Regions from separate parts of the Streptomyces sp. NBC_00988 genome, predicted to be linked through region 1. Evidence: riboswitches for the same ligand, from Rfam matches in the RefSeq annotation. Region 1 holds a riboswitch; the other holds the start of a gene.

Region 1 (11,013 bases):
CGCGGGCGGCTGGCTCGCGGACCGCATCCTCGGTTCGTACCGCGCGGTGCTGTGGGGCGGCATCCTGATCGCCTGCGGGCACTACGCGATGGCGGTCCCCACCTCCACGATGACCTGGGTGGGCCTCGGCCTGATCAGCGCCGGTACCGGCCTGCTCAAGCCCAACGTGGCCACCATGGTCGGCAAGCTCTACCGCACCGACGACGAGCGCCGGGACGCCGGTTTCGCGCTCTACTACATGGCGATCAACATCGGCGCCTTCGCGGGCCCGCTGATCACCGGCTGGCTCGGCGACCACGAGGGCTGGCACTGGGGCTTCTCGGCCGCCGCGGTCGGCATGACGTTCGGGCTCATCCAGTACGTCGCCGGGCGCCGTCACCTGGCCGGTCGCAGGAACACCGCGGAGTTCGCGCTCGCGCCGGACGCGCTGCGCCGCGCGGTCCGGCTGATCGTCGTAGGCATCCTGGTGGCCGCCGTGCTCGCGACCGGGCTTGCCACCGCCGGCTGGCTCACGATGGGCCGCTTCGTCGACCTCCTCACGGTGATCTCCGTGATCGCCCCGGTCGTGTTCTTCTCGGTGATGTTCACGAGCCCCCGGGTGACGTCCGAGGAACGTGGCCGGCTGCGCCCGTACATCGTGCTGTTCCTGGCCTCGACGGTCTTCAACTTCATCCTCTTCCAGGCCTATTCGACGATGATGCTGCTGGCCGCGTCGAACGCCGAGACGACCATCCTGGGCTTCGACTTCCCCGCCAGCTGGTACGCGTCCGCGCTCGGCGCCTTCGAGGTCGGGCTCGCGCCCGTGGTCGCCGCGCTCTGGGTCCGCATGGGCCGCGGCCAGCCGCACGCCTCCAACAAGATCGCGATCGGCGTCGTACTCGGCGGACTCTCCTTCCTGCTGATGGTCCTGCCGACCAGCGGGCACAGCGGCGACGCCTACCGGATGTCGGCCTGGTGGATCGTCGGCTCGTACTTCCTGCTCGGCCTCGGCGACATCCTCCTGGAGACCTCCGGCATGTCGGCCACCACGAAGCTCGCCCCGGCCGCCTTCTCCAGCCAGACCATGTCCCTCTGGTTCCTGTCCCTCGCCCTCGCGAACGGCATCCAGGCCCAGACGGTGAAGCTCTACGACGACGTCTCCAAGCCGGCCTACTTCGGCGTCAACGGCGCGATCGCGGTGGCCGCGGGCCTCGCGGTGATGGCCGCCGCGCCGTGGCTGCGCCGCACCATGCACCCGGTCCACTGAACCTGCGGGGTCCCTCATGCGCATCCGTACGTCCTTCCCCCACGAGACGGCCCACGAGGACATCCGTATCCCCCTCGCGGACGGAACACGCCTCTACGCGCGCGTGTGGCGCCCGGTGACGGACGAACCCGTCCCCGCGCTCCTCGAATACCTCCCGTACCGCCTGACCGACTGGACCGCGCCCCGGGACGCCCAGCGCCACCCCTGGTACGCGGGCCACGGCTACGCCTCCGTCCGGGTCGACGTGCGCGGGCACGGCAACAGCGAGGGTGCCCCCGGCGACGAGTACGACGCCCAGGAACTCGCCGACGGCGTAGAAGTGGTCAACTGGCTTGCCGCGCAACCCTGGTGCACCGGCAGGGTCGGCATGTTCGGCATCTCCTGGGGCGGCTTCAACTCCCTCCAGATCGCGGCCCTCGCGCCCGAGCCGCTCAAGGCGATCGTCACGGTCTGCTCCACGGACGACCGCTATGACAACGACGTGCACTACATGGGAGGTTCCGCCCTCGCCGTCGACCTGCACGCCTGGGCGGCCACCATGCTCGCCTTCGTCGCCCGCCCGCCGGACCCCGAGTACGCGGGTCTGATCTGGCGCGACATGTGGCTCAAGCGCCTCGAACAGATCGACCCGTTCATCCACACCTGGCTCGCCCACCAGATCCGCGACGACTACTGGAAGCACGGCAGCGTCTGCGAGGACTACGGCGCGATCGGCGCGGCCGTCCTCGCGGTGGGCGGCTGGCACGACCCGTACCGCGACACGGTCCTACGGCTCGTCGAACACCTCCCGCCGGACCGCGTACGCGGCCTGATCGGTCCGTGGTCCCACCAGTACCCGGACCGCGGCCTGCCGCCGGGCCCCGCGATCGGCTTCCTCCAGGAGACCCTCCGCTGGTGGGACCACTGGCTCAAGGACAAGGACACCGGCGTCACGTCCGACCCGCTCCTACGGGCCTACGTCAGCGACTCGCACCCACCGGCCACGGTCTACGACACCCTCCCGGGCCGTTGGGTCGGTGAACCCGCGTGGCCCTCGCCGCACGTGAAGACGACGACGTACGGCCTCCGGGGTGCGCCCGTGATCGTCCGCTCCCCCATGCACACCGGTGTGGACGCGGGCCGTTTCTTCCCCTTCGGGAACGACGCCGATCTGCCGCCGGACCAGCGGGACGAGGACGCCCGGTCGGCGTGCTTCGAGTTCGAGGTGCCGGCCGAGACGTGGGTGCTGGGGCGGCCGAGGGTACGGCTGCGGCTGACCTGCGGGGTGCCGCGCGGGCAGGTGATCGCCCGGCTGTGCGACGTGGCCCCCGACGGCGCCTCGACCCTCGTCACCCGGGGTGTGCTGAACCTGTCGGCGCGGCACGGGCGGGACCGGGCGGTGCCGTGGACGCCGGGCGCCACCGAGGACGTCACCTTCGAGCTGAACGGCATCGGGCACGCGTTCCCGCCCGGGCACCGCATCCGGCTCGCGGTGTCGTCGGCGTACTGGCCGTGGATCTGGCCGCAGCCGGAGTCGGCGGCTGGGTTCACGCTGGACCCGGAGGGGAGTGCGCTCGAACTCCCGGTGCGGGAGCAGGAGTTGACGGAGGGCATTCGTTTCGAGGAACCCGAGGAGGCCGAGCCGCTCGGGGTCAACTACCCGGCCACGCTGGACGAACCGCGCCCCGAGCGGCTGGTCGTGCGGGATGTCGCGAAGGGCGAGTGGCGGCTGGAGGTGGACCCCCGGTACGGCGGCACGCGCGTGTACCCGGACGGGTTGGAGTTCACCGAGGACGCGTTGGAGACGTACACGATCGACGAGTCCGACCCGTTGTCGGCGCGCACCCGGTCGGACTGGTCGATCCGGCTGCACCGGCCGGAGCTGGGGTGGGACACGACCGTGCGGACACGGTCGGAGATTACTTGCGACGAAACGGAATTTATTACCTCGAATGAGGTCATCTGCACCGAGGGCGAAGAAGTGATCTTCCACCGCACATGGGAGAAAAGGATTCCGAGAACTGCCAGTTGAGGGCGAATGCCCGATTTGCCGTTCTTAATCCTCCCGTGAGTTGGGTCACGCGTTTCTGTGCGTGACCTGTGTCCTGGTCTGCCCGCGTTCTCCCTTACGGCATTTGACAGTTGACCCTTGGCTCACGCAAAGGATCAAGTGCCTCATACGCCTCAGACCAAGGTCAATAGGGGTTAGGTGTGATTCCGCCACTTGTTCCGGACATGTGCTCTCGCATACGTTCCCGGCCTGTCGAGCGGAACGCCGAATCCTGCCGCCGCCCGGCATCCCAGTCACGAACTTCTCGCACGGCAGGAGCGGGGGAACCAGGTAAGTCGCCGGGCCGGTCAGCACGACCGGAACGGCTTGGGGTTAAGTCACGTCCGCAAGGGCTTGGCCGGGCACCTCCCAGCCCGAACCCGACAGCTCACCTCGCAGGCGACGGAGAGGAACCTCGTCATGCCTGCAACCGCCCAGTCCCGCCGCGCCCGCCTCGTCCGCCGTGTCGTTGTCGCCGGTACCGGTGTCGCGATCCTCGCGCTTCCTGTCGTCGGTGCGACCACCGCGTCCGCGGCCACCACCGCCTCGACCACCACCGCCGGGTACCCCAACACCCTTGACGGGTGGATCCGTGAGTCGCTCGCGATCATGGCGCAGAAGGGGATTCCGGGGACGTACAACGGGATCTACCGGAACGTGATCCGTGAGTCGTCCGGTAACCAGTACGCGATCAACAACTGGGACTCCAACGCGGCGGCCGGTACGCCGTCGAAGGGGCTTCTCCAGGTCATCGACCCGACGTTCAACGCGTATCACGTGGCCGGGACTTCGTTCGATCCGTACGACCCGGTCGCGAACATCACCGCCGCCTGCAACTACGCGGCGGCCGTGTACGGCTCCATCGACAACGTGTACGGCGCTTACTAGAAACCCGCGTCGAGCAGCAGTCTTTCGAGGACGACGGCGATGCCGTCGTCCTCGTTCGACTTCGTCACCTCGTCCGCCACCGCCTTGAGTTCGGGGTGGGCGTTGGCCATCGCCACGCCGTGGGCTGCCCAGTCGAACATCGGGATGTCGTTCGGCATGTCGCCGAAGGCGATGGTGTCGGACGGGGTCAGGCCCAAGTGGCGGGCGGCGAGGGCCAGTCCCGTCGCCTTGGTGATGCCGAGTGGCTGGAGTTCGACGGTACCGGGGCCCGACATGGTGACCGAGGCCAGGGAACCGACCACCGAGCGGGCCGTGGAGGCCAACTCGTCGTCCTCCAGGGCGGGGTGACGGAGCAACACCTTGCTGATGGGTTCGCACCAGAGGTCGTCGCGTCGGCCCACCCGTACCGCGGGGAGCGTGGGGTGCGGCATCAGGTAGCCGGGCTCGATCAGGGTGAGGCCGTCCACGCCGTCCTGGTCGACCGCCGCGTACACCTGGCCCACCTCCGCCTCGATCTTGCCGAGCGCGGTCTCCGCCAACTCCCGGTCCAGGGTGACCGACCAGAGCAGACGGTCCGCGCCGGCGTCGTACAACTGCGCGCCCTGTCCGCACACCGCGAGCCCCCGGGAGCCGAGGTCGTCGAGGAGGGGCCGCACCCTCGGGGCGGGCCGGCCGGTGACGACGAGGTGCCGGGCACCGGCCTCCGCCACCCGCCGCAGTACGGCGAGGGACCGGTCGGAGAGGGTGTCGTCGCCGCGCAGCAGCGTTCCGTCCAGGTCGGTGGCGATCAGTGCATATGCGAGGGGTGCGGCCATGATCAGAGAATACGGATGGAACGCCCCACCGACTCGACACGAACCGGACGGCTGCTGCCTTCACATGCGTGTACCCGTGTTCCGGTTGGTTTGACAATTACGACCGTTATGCCGACTCCCGTACCACCAGTTCCGTAGGCAGAATCACGCCCGCCGTGTCCTCACCGGCGATCTGGGCCAGCAGCATGCGCACCATCTCGGCGCTGATGCGGTCGTAGGGCTGGCGCATGGTCGTGAGGGCCGGGGTGATGGAGGTGGCCGCCGCCGAGTCGTCGAAGCCTCCGACAGCGATGTCATCCGGGACCGAACGGCCGGACTGTTGAAGGGTGTTGACGACTCCCAGGGCCATGAGGTCCGAGGCTACGAACACCGCGTCTATGTCGGGGGCCTGGGCGAGGAGTCTGCGGGCCGCTTCCTCGCCGCCCGTGCGGCGGTAGTCGCCCTCGACGACGAGCGTCGGGTCGTGTGGGAGGCCTGCCTCTGTCAGTACGTCTCGGTAACCCGCCAGGCGGTCGGGGCCGCCCGGTGCGTCGAGCGGGCCGGTGACCATGGCGATGCGGCGGCGGCCGGCGGCGATGAGGTGGCGGACCATCTCCTGGGCGCCGTCGCGGTCGGCTGCGGCGACGTAGCTGTACTTGGAGGCGGCCCCCAGCGGCTTGCCGCAGGCCACCAACGGGATGCCCGCGTCCCGGAGTTCGGCCGCCACCGGGTCGCCGCTGTGGTTGGAGACGAGGAGGACGCCGTCGACGTGGCCCGAGGTGATGTACCGGGTCAGGCGGCGGCGTTCGTCCTTCGACGAGGCCAGCATCAGCAGGAGCGGGATGTCGTGGCGGGCCAGGTGTTCGGTGCAACCCCGCAGCAGGACATTGAAGTTGGGGTCCTCGAAGAACTTCTCCTGCGGCTCGGTGAGGAGGAACGCCACCGAGTCCGACCGTCCGGTGCTCAGGGAGCGGGCGTGCCGGTTGACGACGTAGCCCGTCTTCCTGATCGCCGTCTCCACCGCGGTGCGGGCGGCCGGTGAGACGTAGTGGCCGCCGTTCAGGAACCGGGAGACGGTCCCCCGGGAGACCCCTGCCTCCCGGGCCACGTCGTGGATGGTGGGCGGTTTACGGCGTCCGTTCGGACTGGTGGCCATGGTCCTCGTTCTGCCGGTTCAGGTGCGGTGGGGGGAGATACGGCTCAGTACGTGCACCTCAGGCCTTGACCGATCCACTCAGCAGATCGAGCGACCAGAAGCGCTGGATCACCAGGAACAGCGCGATCAGCGGCAGGATCGCGAGGAAGCAGCCCATGATGACCAGGGTGTAGAGCGCGGGCTGTGAGGCGCCCTGGTTGAGCAGGGTGTAAAGGCCCAGCGTGAGCGGGAACTTGGTGTCGTCCGCGAGCATCACGTACGGCAGCAGGAAGTTGTTCCAGATGCCGACGAACTGGAACAGGAACACCGTGATGAGCCCCGGCATCATCATCGGCACGGCGATCCGCGAGAAGATCCGCCACTCGCTCGCGCCGTCCATGCGGGCGGCTTCGAGGAGTTCGGCGGGCACGGAGGCCGCCGCGTAGATACGGACGAGGTAGACGCCGTAGGGAGAGAGGATCGACGGGAGGAGCATCGACCAGTACGAGTCGGCCAGGCCCAGCTTCGAGAGGAGGAAGTACTGGGGGACGGTCAGGACGATGCTCGGGACGAGGACGCCGGCCAGCATCAGCTTGAAGATGAACTCCCGTCCCCTGAAGGCGAATCGGCCCAGTGCGTAGCCGCCGGCGGCCGAGACCGCGGCGGAGAGCAGGGCGCCGCCGCCCGCGTAGAAGAGGGAGTTGACCATCCACTGCCAGTAGATGCCGTCGCGGTAGGCGCTGAGGTCCTTGATGTTGTCGAGGAAGCCGGAGCCGGGGGCGAAGGTGAACGTGGAGAAGAGTTCGCCGCGGCCCTTGCTGGCCGCGATGACCACCCAGACCACGGGGATCAGGCAGTACAGCGAGCCGATGACCAGCACCAGGGTGGGCACCCACGCGGTGCGCTTCGGCTTCGCGGGGCCCGGGCGGGCGTCGGTGGCGGTGAGGGTGAGGGGGGTCATGCCCGGTCCTCCCGGGTGTAGCGGTCGGAGACGCGCAGCAGCGTGAAGGAGAGCGCGAAGGTCGCCAGGGCCAGCACCACGGCGGTGGCGGAGGCGCCGTAGATGTCCGACCTGAGGAAGGCGGCGTCGTAGATGGCCATCAGCGGACTCCAGGAACTGGAGAGGCCGTTGGTCAGCGGCTTGAGGGCCATGGGCTCGGTGAAGACCTGGAGCGTGGCGATGACCGAGAAGAAGAACGTGAGCACGAGGGACGGCATCACGATCGGGATCTTGATCCGCAGGGCGATCTTCAGGTCGGACGCGCCGTCGATGCGGGCGGCCTCGTAGATCTCCTGCGGGATGGAGCGCAGGGCGGTGTAGATGACGATCATGTTGAAGCCGGTGCCGCCCCACACCGCGATGTTCGCGAAGGACAGGTACAGGTTGCCGCCGTCGAACAGGTCGGGCTGCGGGAGGTTGAACTCGCGCAGGAGGTAGTAGAAGGGGCTGACCGTCGGCAGGTACAGGAAGCCCCACATCAGGGCGGCGATGATGCCGGGGACGGCGTACGGCAGGAAGATCGCGAGGCGCGCGAACTTGGCGCTGCGTGCCTGCGGGGTGTCCAGCATCAGCGCGAAGACCAGGGCCAGACCGAGCATCGTGGGGATGACGATCAGGCCGTAGCCGAAGGCGCGCAGGACGCTGTGGCCGAACTCGGAGTCGTGCAGGACGTCGGTGTAGTTGCCGATGCCGTTCCACACTTGCTGACGGGCGCCCTTGCCGAGGCCGATGCCCTTGACCTGGACCTTGTGGAGACTGAGCCACACCGCGTACCCGATCGGTACGACGGTGAAGGCGGCGAACAGGAGCACGGCCGGTACGAGGAACCAGTACGGCGCGCTGCGGCCACGGCGACGGAAGCGGCGGGGGCGGACGGAGGTGGCGGTGCCGTCCGCCAAGGGCCCGACCGTCGGCCGGTCGGTGCCCTTGAGCGGAGTGCTGGTCATGCCTCGGTCACCTTGAAGCCCTGCTTCTTCATGTCGGTGAAGGTCGACGACTGCATGGTCGCGAGCGCGGTGTCGAACTGCGCGGCCTTCTTCGCCTTGGTGGCCTTGCCGAACGCGTCGCTGAAGGTGTCGTAGGCGACCTGGACGTTCGGGCCCCAGGCGGACGCGGCCGTGGTGGCGGCGATCTTCGCGGCCGTGTCGTAGAAGTCGGTCTGGTTCGGGAAGAACTCGGGCGTGGTGAGGACCGAGCCGGACTGGCCCTTGGTGGCCGCCGGGTAGATGCCGGCCTCCTTGACCAGGGCGGCGAGCGCCTCCGGGTCGGTGTTCAGCCAGTTCGCGAACTTGGTCGCGGCCTCGGCGTGCTTGGAGTCGGTGGAGACACCGGTGGAGGAGCCGCCCCAGCTGCCGGTGACGTCCTCGCCCGCGCTCCACTGCGGCAGCGGCGCCATGCGCCACTTGCCCTTGGTGTCGGGGGCGGAGCTGACCAGCACACCGGGCGCCCACACGGCGGAGACCCAGGCGATGTTGGTGCCCTTGTTCAGCGCGTTGTTCCAGGCGGGCGTGTACATCGGCTGGTTGTCGATCACGCCCTCCTGGACGAGCCCGCCCCAGAAGTCGGTGACCTTCTTGGTCGCCGCGTCGTCGATGCCGACGGTCCACTTGCCGCCGCTCTGCACGGTCCACCACTTGGCGCCCGCCTGCTGCGACAAGCCGGCGAACAGACCGGGGTCGTTGGAGGAGAACGTCGTCAAGTAGGCGTCCGGGAGGGCCTTCTTGGCGGCGCGGGCGGTCTTGGCGAAGTCGTCCCAGGTCGCGGGGACCGTCAGGTTGTGCTTCTTGAACAGGTCCTCGCGGTAGAAGAACATCAGCGGCCCGGAGTCCTGCGGTATCGCGTACACGGCGTCGGTGCCGAGCGTGACCATGCTCCAAAGTCCCTCGGCGAACTGGGACTTGGCGGACTTCGCGTACTTCGAGATGTCCGCGAGCACGTCGTTCGAGACCAGCGTCGGCAGCGACTGGTACTCGACCTGGATGAGGTCGGGGGCGTTGCCCGCCTTCTTCGCGGTGATCAGCTTGGAGACGATGTCCTTGCCCGCGGCCTGCTTGGAGACGGTGACCGTGATGTCCGGGTTCTTCTTGTTCCAGATCGCGGCGACCTTTTCCATGTTCGGCGCCCAGGTCCAGTAGGTCAGCTTGACGGGCCCGCTGCTCTTGCCGGAGTCGTCGTCGGAACCGCCACAGGCGGCGAGGGTGCCCGTGAGGCCTACGGCTGCTGCCCCGGCAAGAATGCTGCGCCTGCTGAACTGGTGGCGGTGGATCGACATCTTCATCTCCCCTGACTGAGTGCGAGCCGGCCTCGGATGTGTCCCACCTGCTCCGCACGGCTCTGTGACCGTGCACAGTAGAGAATTGTTTCGGACCCTTGTCAATGGATGAACCGTGGGGTTACCTACTTGTTGTTGACGGATGGACGCCGCAACCATCCATGTGCACGATCACAGAAACGGCCGCGTTTCAGCCGTGGTTTGGCCGTCTCAGTCACCGATCCCCGGGAGTGAACCCATGCCGTCCCCCGCCCCGCACGACCGTCTGCCGCTCGCCTTCGGAGGTGACTACAACCCCGAGCAGTGGCCGCAGGAGGTCTGGGAGGAGGACGTACGGCTGATGCGGGAGGCCGGGGTCACGGCCGTGTCCCTCGGTGTCTTCTCCTGGGCCCGGATGGAGCCGCGGCCGGGTGAGTACGACTGGGAGTGGCTCGACACGGTGATGGGCCTGCTGCACGCGGCGGGCATCGCCGTGAACCTCGGCACGCCGACCGTCGTACCGCCGGCGTGGTTCTACCGCGCGCACCCTGACGCGCTCCCGGTGACGCGCGAGGGAGTCCGCCTGGCCTTCGGCTCGCGGGGCGCGATATGCCACTCGAACCCCGAGTACCGGGCGGCGACGGCCACGATCACGACGGCGCTGGCCGAGCGCTACGGCAGCCACCCGGCGGTGGTGCTGTGGCACGTCCACAACGAGTACGGCGCCCCGGTCCTCGCCTGCTACTGCGATGTGTGCGCGGCGGCCTTCCGGGGGTGGCTGCATGAGCGCTACGGCACCCTCGATGCCCTCAACCACGCCTGGGGGACGGCGTTTTGGGGCCAGCAGTACGGCGACTGGGAGGAGATCACTCCGCCCCGCGCGACCCCGTCCGTATGCAATCCCACCCAGCAACTCGACTACCACCGCTTCGCCGACGCCCAGGCCCGCGCCAACTTCGTCGCCGAGCGGGACATCCTGCACCGCCTCTCCCCCGGCGTCCCCGTCACCACCAACTTCATGGTCGCGCCGAGCCAGGGCCAGACCGTCGACTACTGGGCCTGGGCCAAGGAGGTCGACCTCGTCACCAACGACCACTACCTGATGACGGACGGCCGCCGCACGCACGTGAACCTGGCGCTGGCCGCGGACTTGACGCGCTCGGTGGCGGGCGGGGGTCCGTGGCTGCTGCTGGAGCACGCCACGTCCGGGGTCAACTGGCAGCCGTACAACCCGGCGAAGCGTCCTGGTGAGATGGCTCGGAACTCGCTCGGGCATGTGGCCCGGGGTTCCGAGGGCGCGATGTTCTTCCAGTGGCGGCAGTCGCAGGCGGGGGCGGAGAAGTTCCACACGGCGATGCTGGCGAACTCCGGTACGGACAACCGGGGTTGGCGCGAGGTGACGGAACTCGGGCGCCGGGTCTCCGACTTGAGCCGGGCCGGTCTGCGGGGTACGCGGACCCGGGGTGACGTGGCGATGGTGTGGTCCTGGGACTCCTGGTGGGCGCAGAGCCTGGAGTGGCGGCCGAGTCAGGATCTGGACGCGCGGGAACGGTTGGATTCGTTCTACGAGGCGCTCTACGACCGGCACTTGACGGTGGACTTCCTGCCGCCGACGGGGTTGGGGGACCTGGACCCGGAGCGGTATCCGCTGCTGGTGGTACCGCAGTTGT
Region 2 (6,808 bases), 4.4 Mb from region 1:
CCGGCGATCCCTCGGCACCCCTCGCCGAAGCCGTCGCGTCGCTGGACGCCGATGTGGTGGCGCTCCAGGAGATCGACTGCCTCCAGGAGCGGTCGGGCGACGTCGATCAGGCGGCCGTCGCCGCCGACGCGATGGGCGCACGCGACTGGCGATACGCGACCGCGCTGCACTGCCGTTCCGTGCCGGGCCGGGGCTGGGTCTCCGACCCGGCCGAGCCCGGGATGCGCGTCTACGGCCCCGAAGGGCAGCGGCAGCCCGAAGTCCCTTCGCACGGACTGGCGTTGCTGTCCCGGCTCCCGGTTCACGAGTGGCGGGCCCTACGGCTCCCGGCGGCGCCCTTCGGCATGCCGCTGCGGGTGGCCGGGCGGGCCGCTCCGGTGCTGGCCCGGGATCAGCCCCGGGCAGCCCTGGCCGCCGTACTGGAAGGACCGCACGGCCCGTTCACCGTCGTGGCCGTCCATCTCTCGTTCGTGCCGGGGTGGAACATCGGGCAACTGCGCACCGTGCGCCGCTGGATCGCCGATCTGCCCCAACCCCAGATGCTGATGGGCGACTTCAACCTCTTCGGCGCGCTGCCCCGGATCACCCTCAACGGGATGGGGAGACGGCGCTGGCAGGACTCTGCCCGGCAAGCGACCTTCCCTTCGCACCGGCCGCTCGTGCAGCTCGACCACATCCTGGCGACGGGGCTCGGCGCGGACGCCGTAGGGGCAGCGCACGCACCGAGGACGGCGATCTCGGATCACCGGCCGCTGGTGGTGGAGCTGGCGCTCTGAGTCAGTTCCAGAGGGGGTAGGTCACGGTGTGCTGGAACTTGTCGGGCCTCGCGCCGGGGTACGTCAGGGTGATCTCGGTGTACTGCCGCGCCTGCGGGTGCCGCTTCCAGGTCTGCGGGGTGTCGAGCCGGACGGTGACCGGGAACGAGTGGAACTTGCCCACCGCGCAATAGGGATTGCAGTCGTTCACCACGTTGACGCCCGTGGCCGTCGCGGAGTTGTCGTTCCAGGACGTCCAACGCAGCGACGTGAGGCGGCTGTTGCCGTCGCCGCAGGCGAGCATGAAGTCGGTGGGGCGTACCTCGGGATGCCACAGGCAGTCGACCAGCACGGGATCCTGGAGCTGTCGGTGGGCGGTCACCGGGACAGTGGTCGGGGCTGCCGACGAGGAGGTGGCGACGGCCGGCCCGAGCAGGGCTGCGGCACAGAGCGTGACGATTCCGACCATGGTGTGTTTGTGCATGTCCGCTCCCGGCCGCCTCTTCGTCCTCGTCGCCCCGCACCAGCGGTGGGCCCGCCTGCCGGGGCACGGTCGTCGTGTCTCTGCCGACGCTACGACCGTGTCCCAGGATGCACCACTCGTACGGGTCTATGACGCGGTTGGCCGGGAGTGTCGCGGGGTGTGCGGTCAGGGCCGGGAAATGCCCGGCCCCGATCGGATCAGGCGGGCCGTACGGCGCCCCGGATGGCGGCGGCACCGGCGTAGAAGATCGACTCCTCGCGTATCGGCGTACCCGGGCTCGGCGCGTGGATCATCAGGCCGTTGCCGGTGTAGAGGCCGACGTGGTCGATGCTGTCGTAGAAGAAGATCAGGTCGCCGGGGCGGATGTCGGTGAGCGGGACGAGGGCGCCGGCGCCCGACTGTTCCTGGGCGGTGCGCGGGAGGAGGACGCCCGCGGCCTTCCAGGCGGCCTGGGTGAGGCTGGAGCAGTCGTACGCGTCCGGTCCCGCCGCGCCCCACAGGCAGGGCCTGCCGATCTGTGCGCGGGCGAAGGCGAGCGCGGTGCTGGTCTTGCTGAGCGTGGTGGGGTCCTGCAGCGCGGCGGGTGCCGGGCTGATGGTCGGGGCCGCGGGGAGAATGATCTCCGGGGCCATCGTCGGAGCCGTGGGCAGCGTGAACTCGGGAGCGACGGCCGGGGCCGCGGCGAAGGAGACCTCGGCGGCGGGCGGGGTCGGCTGCCACTCCTGCTGCGGCGGGCGCCAGTCCGGCTCCGGCGCGGTGTACGCGGGGGGCTGCTGGGGCACCATCGGAATCTGTCCGGTGGACCAGGCGGGTTGCTCGGTTGCCACAGGGAACTGCCCGGTGGACCAGGTCGGCTGCTCGGTCACCATGGGGACCTGCCCGGTCGACCAAGGCTGTTGTTGCTGGGGCACGAAGGGCATCTGCCCCGTGGACCAGGTCTGTTGCTCGGCCACGACGGGCATCTGCCCGGTCGACCACATCTGCTGTTCGGGGACCATGGGCATCGACCCGGTCGACCAAGTCGTCTCCGGGGCGGACAAGTTCGTCTGCGAGGGCGGCCAGGTAGCACTCGCCGGGGCCGGTTCGGTGCGCGGCGCCGCGATGTACGGGAGCAGCTCCAGGTCCGCGGTGAGCGGATCGAAGGCCGGCGCCGGGGCGGCCGCGACGGCGAATTGCTGTGCCTGCATGGAGGGCGTGGGCGGCACCTCGATGGCGGGCACGGGCGGCAGGTCGAGGACGGTCGCCTGCGGCATCTGAGCCATCTGGGGTGCCTGCGGTGCGGCGGGTGGCAGCGCGGCGATGGGTGCGGCCATCAACTCCGCGACGGGCGCGGCGAGTTGCGGGGCGGCTGGCTCCGGTACACCGGTCCCCGCGGTCAGTTCGGCCACGGCGCGGCCGGGCTGTGCTTCGAGCGCCCAGGCGCCGCCCTCGGACTGGGGGCGTCGTTCGGGGCGCTCGGGCCGGGCTGCCGCCGGACGGGCGGGAGTCCTGCTCGGCGGCAGGGCCGCCGGTACGGTCGGGCCGAGTTGGGCACGGGCCCGGTCGAACCACTGCTTGGTGACGGCGTCGAGGGCGGGGTCGGAAGGACGCGACGCGCTGGGACGGGGCTCGACGCGCTTGCGCGGACCCCCGGACATCTTGCGCGTGGCGTTGTAGTTTCCGGTGGCCGTCTCGGCCCTGTCGTAAAGGGAGTTGATCCGCCGCTGCACTTCGTCACGGCTGGGTCGGTCGTCCACGGTGGGGCCACTGCCTCCGGTGCGCGTACTTCGTTCTGCCGGCATGGCAGACGTGCTCCTTCCGTATCGCGCCTACCGAGTTAGCTGTCGGGTTCGGGCGGCCGATCACGGAAGGATTGCCCTACGACCCTTGCCCGGACGGGCAGTTGGGTCGATTCACCCCAAGTCGGTTGGGTCCCCGGCTCCGGCTGTCGCGAGCGACACACCGGATTCGGCGCAAACCGTGCGGCCCGGCGCTGATCGCCGGAGTAGGTCGTACGGTCTGAGCGTCAACTTAGCCAACGTGTGTGCCTCGTGTGAAGGTTGAAGCGCGATATGTCCGATACGTTTTTGTGACCTTTACCTCTCCCAAACGTGTCCTGGGCTGATGAGCCCGCCGGGCCGGGTGATCCATGTGAGGTCGCTATGAATTTCTGGGACGGTTGAACACACCGGCATCCGGCTCCGTATTGGAACGGGGGATTTCCATGCCGGGACGATCCGGGCCGACCGACACGTGTAGGAGCAACTTCCTTGGCACGCAACACGCGCAGACGCCCCACGGGCGCACGACGCGCGACGATGGCAGCAGTCGCCCTGATGCTGGGCGGCGGAGGACTGGTGGCGGCGAACGTCTACGCGTCGGCGTCCGAGGGCGGTTGGGGCGGTGACTCGTCCCAGCAAGGGTCTCCCGATGCGGCATCGAGCGGCGCGACGATCGACTGCCCGGACATCGGCACCCAGTTGACGACCGTCCCCGACGAGGCGAAGACCGAGGTCGACGCCCAACTCGCGCTTCTGGACCAGCAGATAACCGAGGCCTACCAGAAACTGAAGGACTCGACGGAGTCCATACGCCAGGACGCCTCCTTCGCCGACAACGCGATCATGAATCCGTTGAAGGAGAAGCGGGCCGCGACCATCGGGCGGATCGACGACGCCATCGCGCGGGTCGGGGACCGCCCCGAGGGACTCGATGCGCTCGCCGGCTGCACGCTGATCGCCCCCACGAACGGCGACGAGAACGGCAGCGGGGGTGACCAGAGCGGTAGCGCCGACCCGACCGGCCAGGACCAGCAGCAGGGCGACGGCCAAGGCCAGCAGGGCAACCAGCAGTCCACCAACGGGCCCGTCGCCTCGGACTACGCGGACATCACCTCCGTACAGCCCAACGTGAACACCCCGCAGGAGCAGGCCGACGCCTCCAGCGGCACGTTCGTCACCGCGTGCGGCGTGAACGAGAACGGCCTGTTCAACTCCGACAACGTGATCGTCGCGCCCGGAGTCACCAACGGCGCCCACCACTTCCACGACTACATCGGCAACCAGTCGAACAACGCCTTCGCGAGCGACGACGATCTGGCGAAGGCCGACACGAGTTGCGAGAACCCGGGCGACAAGTCCACTTACTACTGGCCCGTGTTGCGCCTGCAGAACGGCAAGCAGGAGCGGGACGCCGACAAGCCCGGCGGTGGCACCGAGGGCAACTCCGGTCAGATCGTCACCGCGAAGGCGGCCACGCTGACGTTCGTGGGCAACCCGAAGAGCAAGGTCGTCGCGATGCCGCGCCTCCTGCGCATCATCACCGGCGACGCCAAGGCCTTCGTGAACGGCCCGGCCAACGCCAACGCCTCCTGGAGCTGCACCGGTTTCGAGGACCGGCAGCTCAAGGACAGGTACCCGCTGTGCCCCGCGGGCAGTGACGTGGTGCGCACCTTCAAGTTCCAGAGCTGCTGGGACGGCCGCAACATCGACAGCGCCAACCACCGCACCCACGTGGCCTTCGAGGCCGCCGACGGCTCCTGCCCGGCGGGCTTCGAGGCCATTCCGCAGCTGGTGCAGCGGATCGTCTACGACGTGGACGCGCCGAGCCTCCAGGACGGCGGCAAGACGACCCCGCTGTTCGCGGTGGACTCCTTCCCCGAGCAGCAGCACAAGCCCGTCACCGACCACGGCGACTTCATCAACGTCTTCGACGAGGGCCTGATGAAGGACATGGTCAACTGCATCAACGACGGCGAGAAGTGCGGAGCCGGTACGGACAACGACCCCGGGGGCTCGGGCGACGGCTCCGGCTCCGGTGACGGCTCCGGTTCGGGTGGCGGCTCCGGGAACGGTGGGGGTTCCGGTGAGCCGCAGGAGTCCCCGTCGGCCACCGACACCGCTACGGCGGCGCCCACGGCCACCGCGTCCGACGAGCCCGCCGGGAACGGCGGCAACGAGGGGAACGGCGGGAACGGCGGGAACGCCGGGAATGGTGACAACGGCGGGAACGCCGGCAACGGTGACCAGCCCACCGCGGATCCCGCGACGAGCGCCCCGGACACCGAGACCAGTGCCCCCGAGCCCACCGACATCCAGACCACCGACCCCGGTGATCTGACGACCGCCGTCTCGGTCCCCAAGGCCGACACGAAGACCGAGGGGTCCAAGTCGTCCGAGACGCAGGGGAGTTCGGACAACGGCTCCGGCGGCGAGGTCGGCAGCGCCGTGACGACACCGCCCGCCTCGTCCTCGGGCGGGGAGAGCTACGCCGCCGTAGGCCCCAACCAGCCGCAGGCGCAGGGCGGGCTGGCGGAGACCGGCGCGAATCTGTGGCCCGCGGTGGCCGGTGCGCTGCTGCTCGTCGCCGGATTCGTCGTGCTGTACCGAGGTAAGCGCAGTACCCGCTGACACAGCGCACGTCTGTGCATGTCTGTGACAACGACGGCCCGGCCGCCCCCAAGTGGGGGTGGCCGGGCCGTCACACGTTCAGCGCTGGGTCGGACGGCCTCAGACGGCCGGTGCGGGGTACGTCGGGTACTCGACCCCGGAGACGTGCTGGACGACTCGGACGACCTGGCAGGAGTAGCCGAACTCGTTGTCGTACCAGAGGTAGAGGATCGCGTTGTCGCCGTCGACCTTGGTGGCGCCCGCGTCGATGATCGAGGCGTGGCGCGAGCCCATGAAGTCGCTCGACACCGCGTCGGGGGCGGTGGTGAAGTCGATCTGCCGTTTGAGCGGCGACGTCAGCGACACGTCACGGAGATAGTCGAGGACCTCGGCGCGGGTGGTCTCGCGGCCGAGCCGCAGGCTGAGGATCGCGATCGAGACGTCCGGCACCGGGACCCGGATCGAGCTGCCGGTGATCGGCGCCTTCAGGTCGGGCAGCGCCTTGGCCACGGCGGAGGCGGCACCGGTCTCGGTGATCACCATGTTCAGCGGAGCCGAACGGCCACGGCGGTCGGCCTTGTGGTAATTGTCCAGCAGGTTCTGGTCGTTGGTGAACGAGTGGACGGTCTCCACATGGCCGCGCAGCACGCCGTACTCGTCGGCCATCGCCTTCAGCGGTGGCACGATCGCGTTGGTCGTGCAGGACGCGCAGGACAGAATCTGCTCGTCCGGCTTGATCGTGTCGTGGTTGACGCCGTGCACGATGTTGGGGACGTCGCCCTTGCCGGGCGCGGTCAGCACGACCTTGTCGATGCCGGGCCGCAGATGCTGCGAGAGTCCTTCCCGGTCACGCCACTTGCCCGTGTTGTCGATGAGGATGGCGTCCTTGATGCCGTACGCCGTGTAGTCGACCTCGGACGGGTCGCCCGCGTAGATCACCTTGATCTCGTTGCCGTTGGCGATGATCGTGTTGCTCGCCTCGTCGACGGTGATCGTGCCCTGGAACTGGCCGTGGATCGAGTCGCGGCGCAGCAGCGAGGCCCGCTTCACGATGTCCTGCTCCCCGCCCTGGCGTACGACGACGGCGCGCAGCCGCAGACCGTTGCCCGAGCCGGCTTTCTCGATGAGCAGGCGGGCGACCAGGCGGCCGATGCGGCCGAAGCCGTAGAGGACGACGTCGCGGCCCTCGCGGCTCTCGATCT

The links. A riboswitch is a leader RNA that binds a small molecule or an ion and turns the genes downstream of it on or off. The one in region 1 is predicted to bind cyclic di-AMP.
Region 2: linked by a shared signal. The riboswitch ahead of OG496_RS52255 (NlpC/P60 family protein) and the one ahead of OG496_RS33260 (transglycosylase SLT domain-containing protein) in region 1 are both predicted to bind cyclic di-AMP.

Annotation. Positions count from the first base shown of each region.
Region 1 covers NZ_CP108730.1:7,222,913-7,233,925, reverse strand. The annotation lists gene OG496_RS33270 (peptide MFS transporter) at 1-1,246, shown strand, start outside; gene OG496_RS33265 (CocE/NonD family hydrolase) at 1,263-3,257, shown strand; cyclic di-AMP (ydaO/yuaA leader) riboswitch at 3,489-3,690, shown strand; gene OG496_RS33260 (transglycosylase SLT domain-containing protein) at 3,696-4,163, shown strand; gene OG496_RS33255 (HAD family hydrolase) at 4,160-4,978, opposite strand; gene OG496_RS33250 (LacI family DNA-binding transcriptional regulator) at 5,085-6,113, opposite strand; gene OG496_RS33245 (carbohydrate ABC transporter permease) at 6,172-7,053, opposite strand; gene OG496_RS33240 (carbohydrate ABC transporter permease) at 7,050-8,039, opposite strand; gene OG496_RS33235 (ABC transporter substrate-binding protein) at 8,036-9,370, opposite strand; gene OG496_RS33230 (beta-galactosidase) at 9,603-11,013, shown strand, end outside.
Region 2 covers NZ_CP108730.1:11,595,689-11,602,496, forward strand. The annotation lists gene OG496_RS52245 (endonuclease/exonuclease/phosphatase family protein) at 1-776, shown strand, start outside; gene OG496_RS52250 (hypothetical protein) at 778-1,239, opposite strand; gene OG496_RS52255 (NlpC/P60 family protein) at 1,437-3,020, opposite strand; cyclic di-AMP (ydaO/yuaA leader) riboswitch at 3,029-3,202, opposite strand; gene OG496_RS52260 (DUF1996 domain-containing protein) at 3,537-5,627, shown strand; gene OG496_RS52265 (glyceraldehyde-3-phosphate dehydrogenase) at 5,727-6,808, opposite strand, start outside.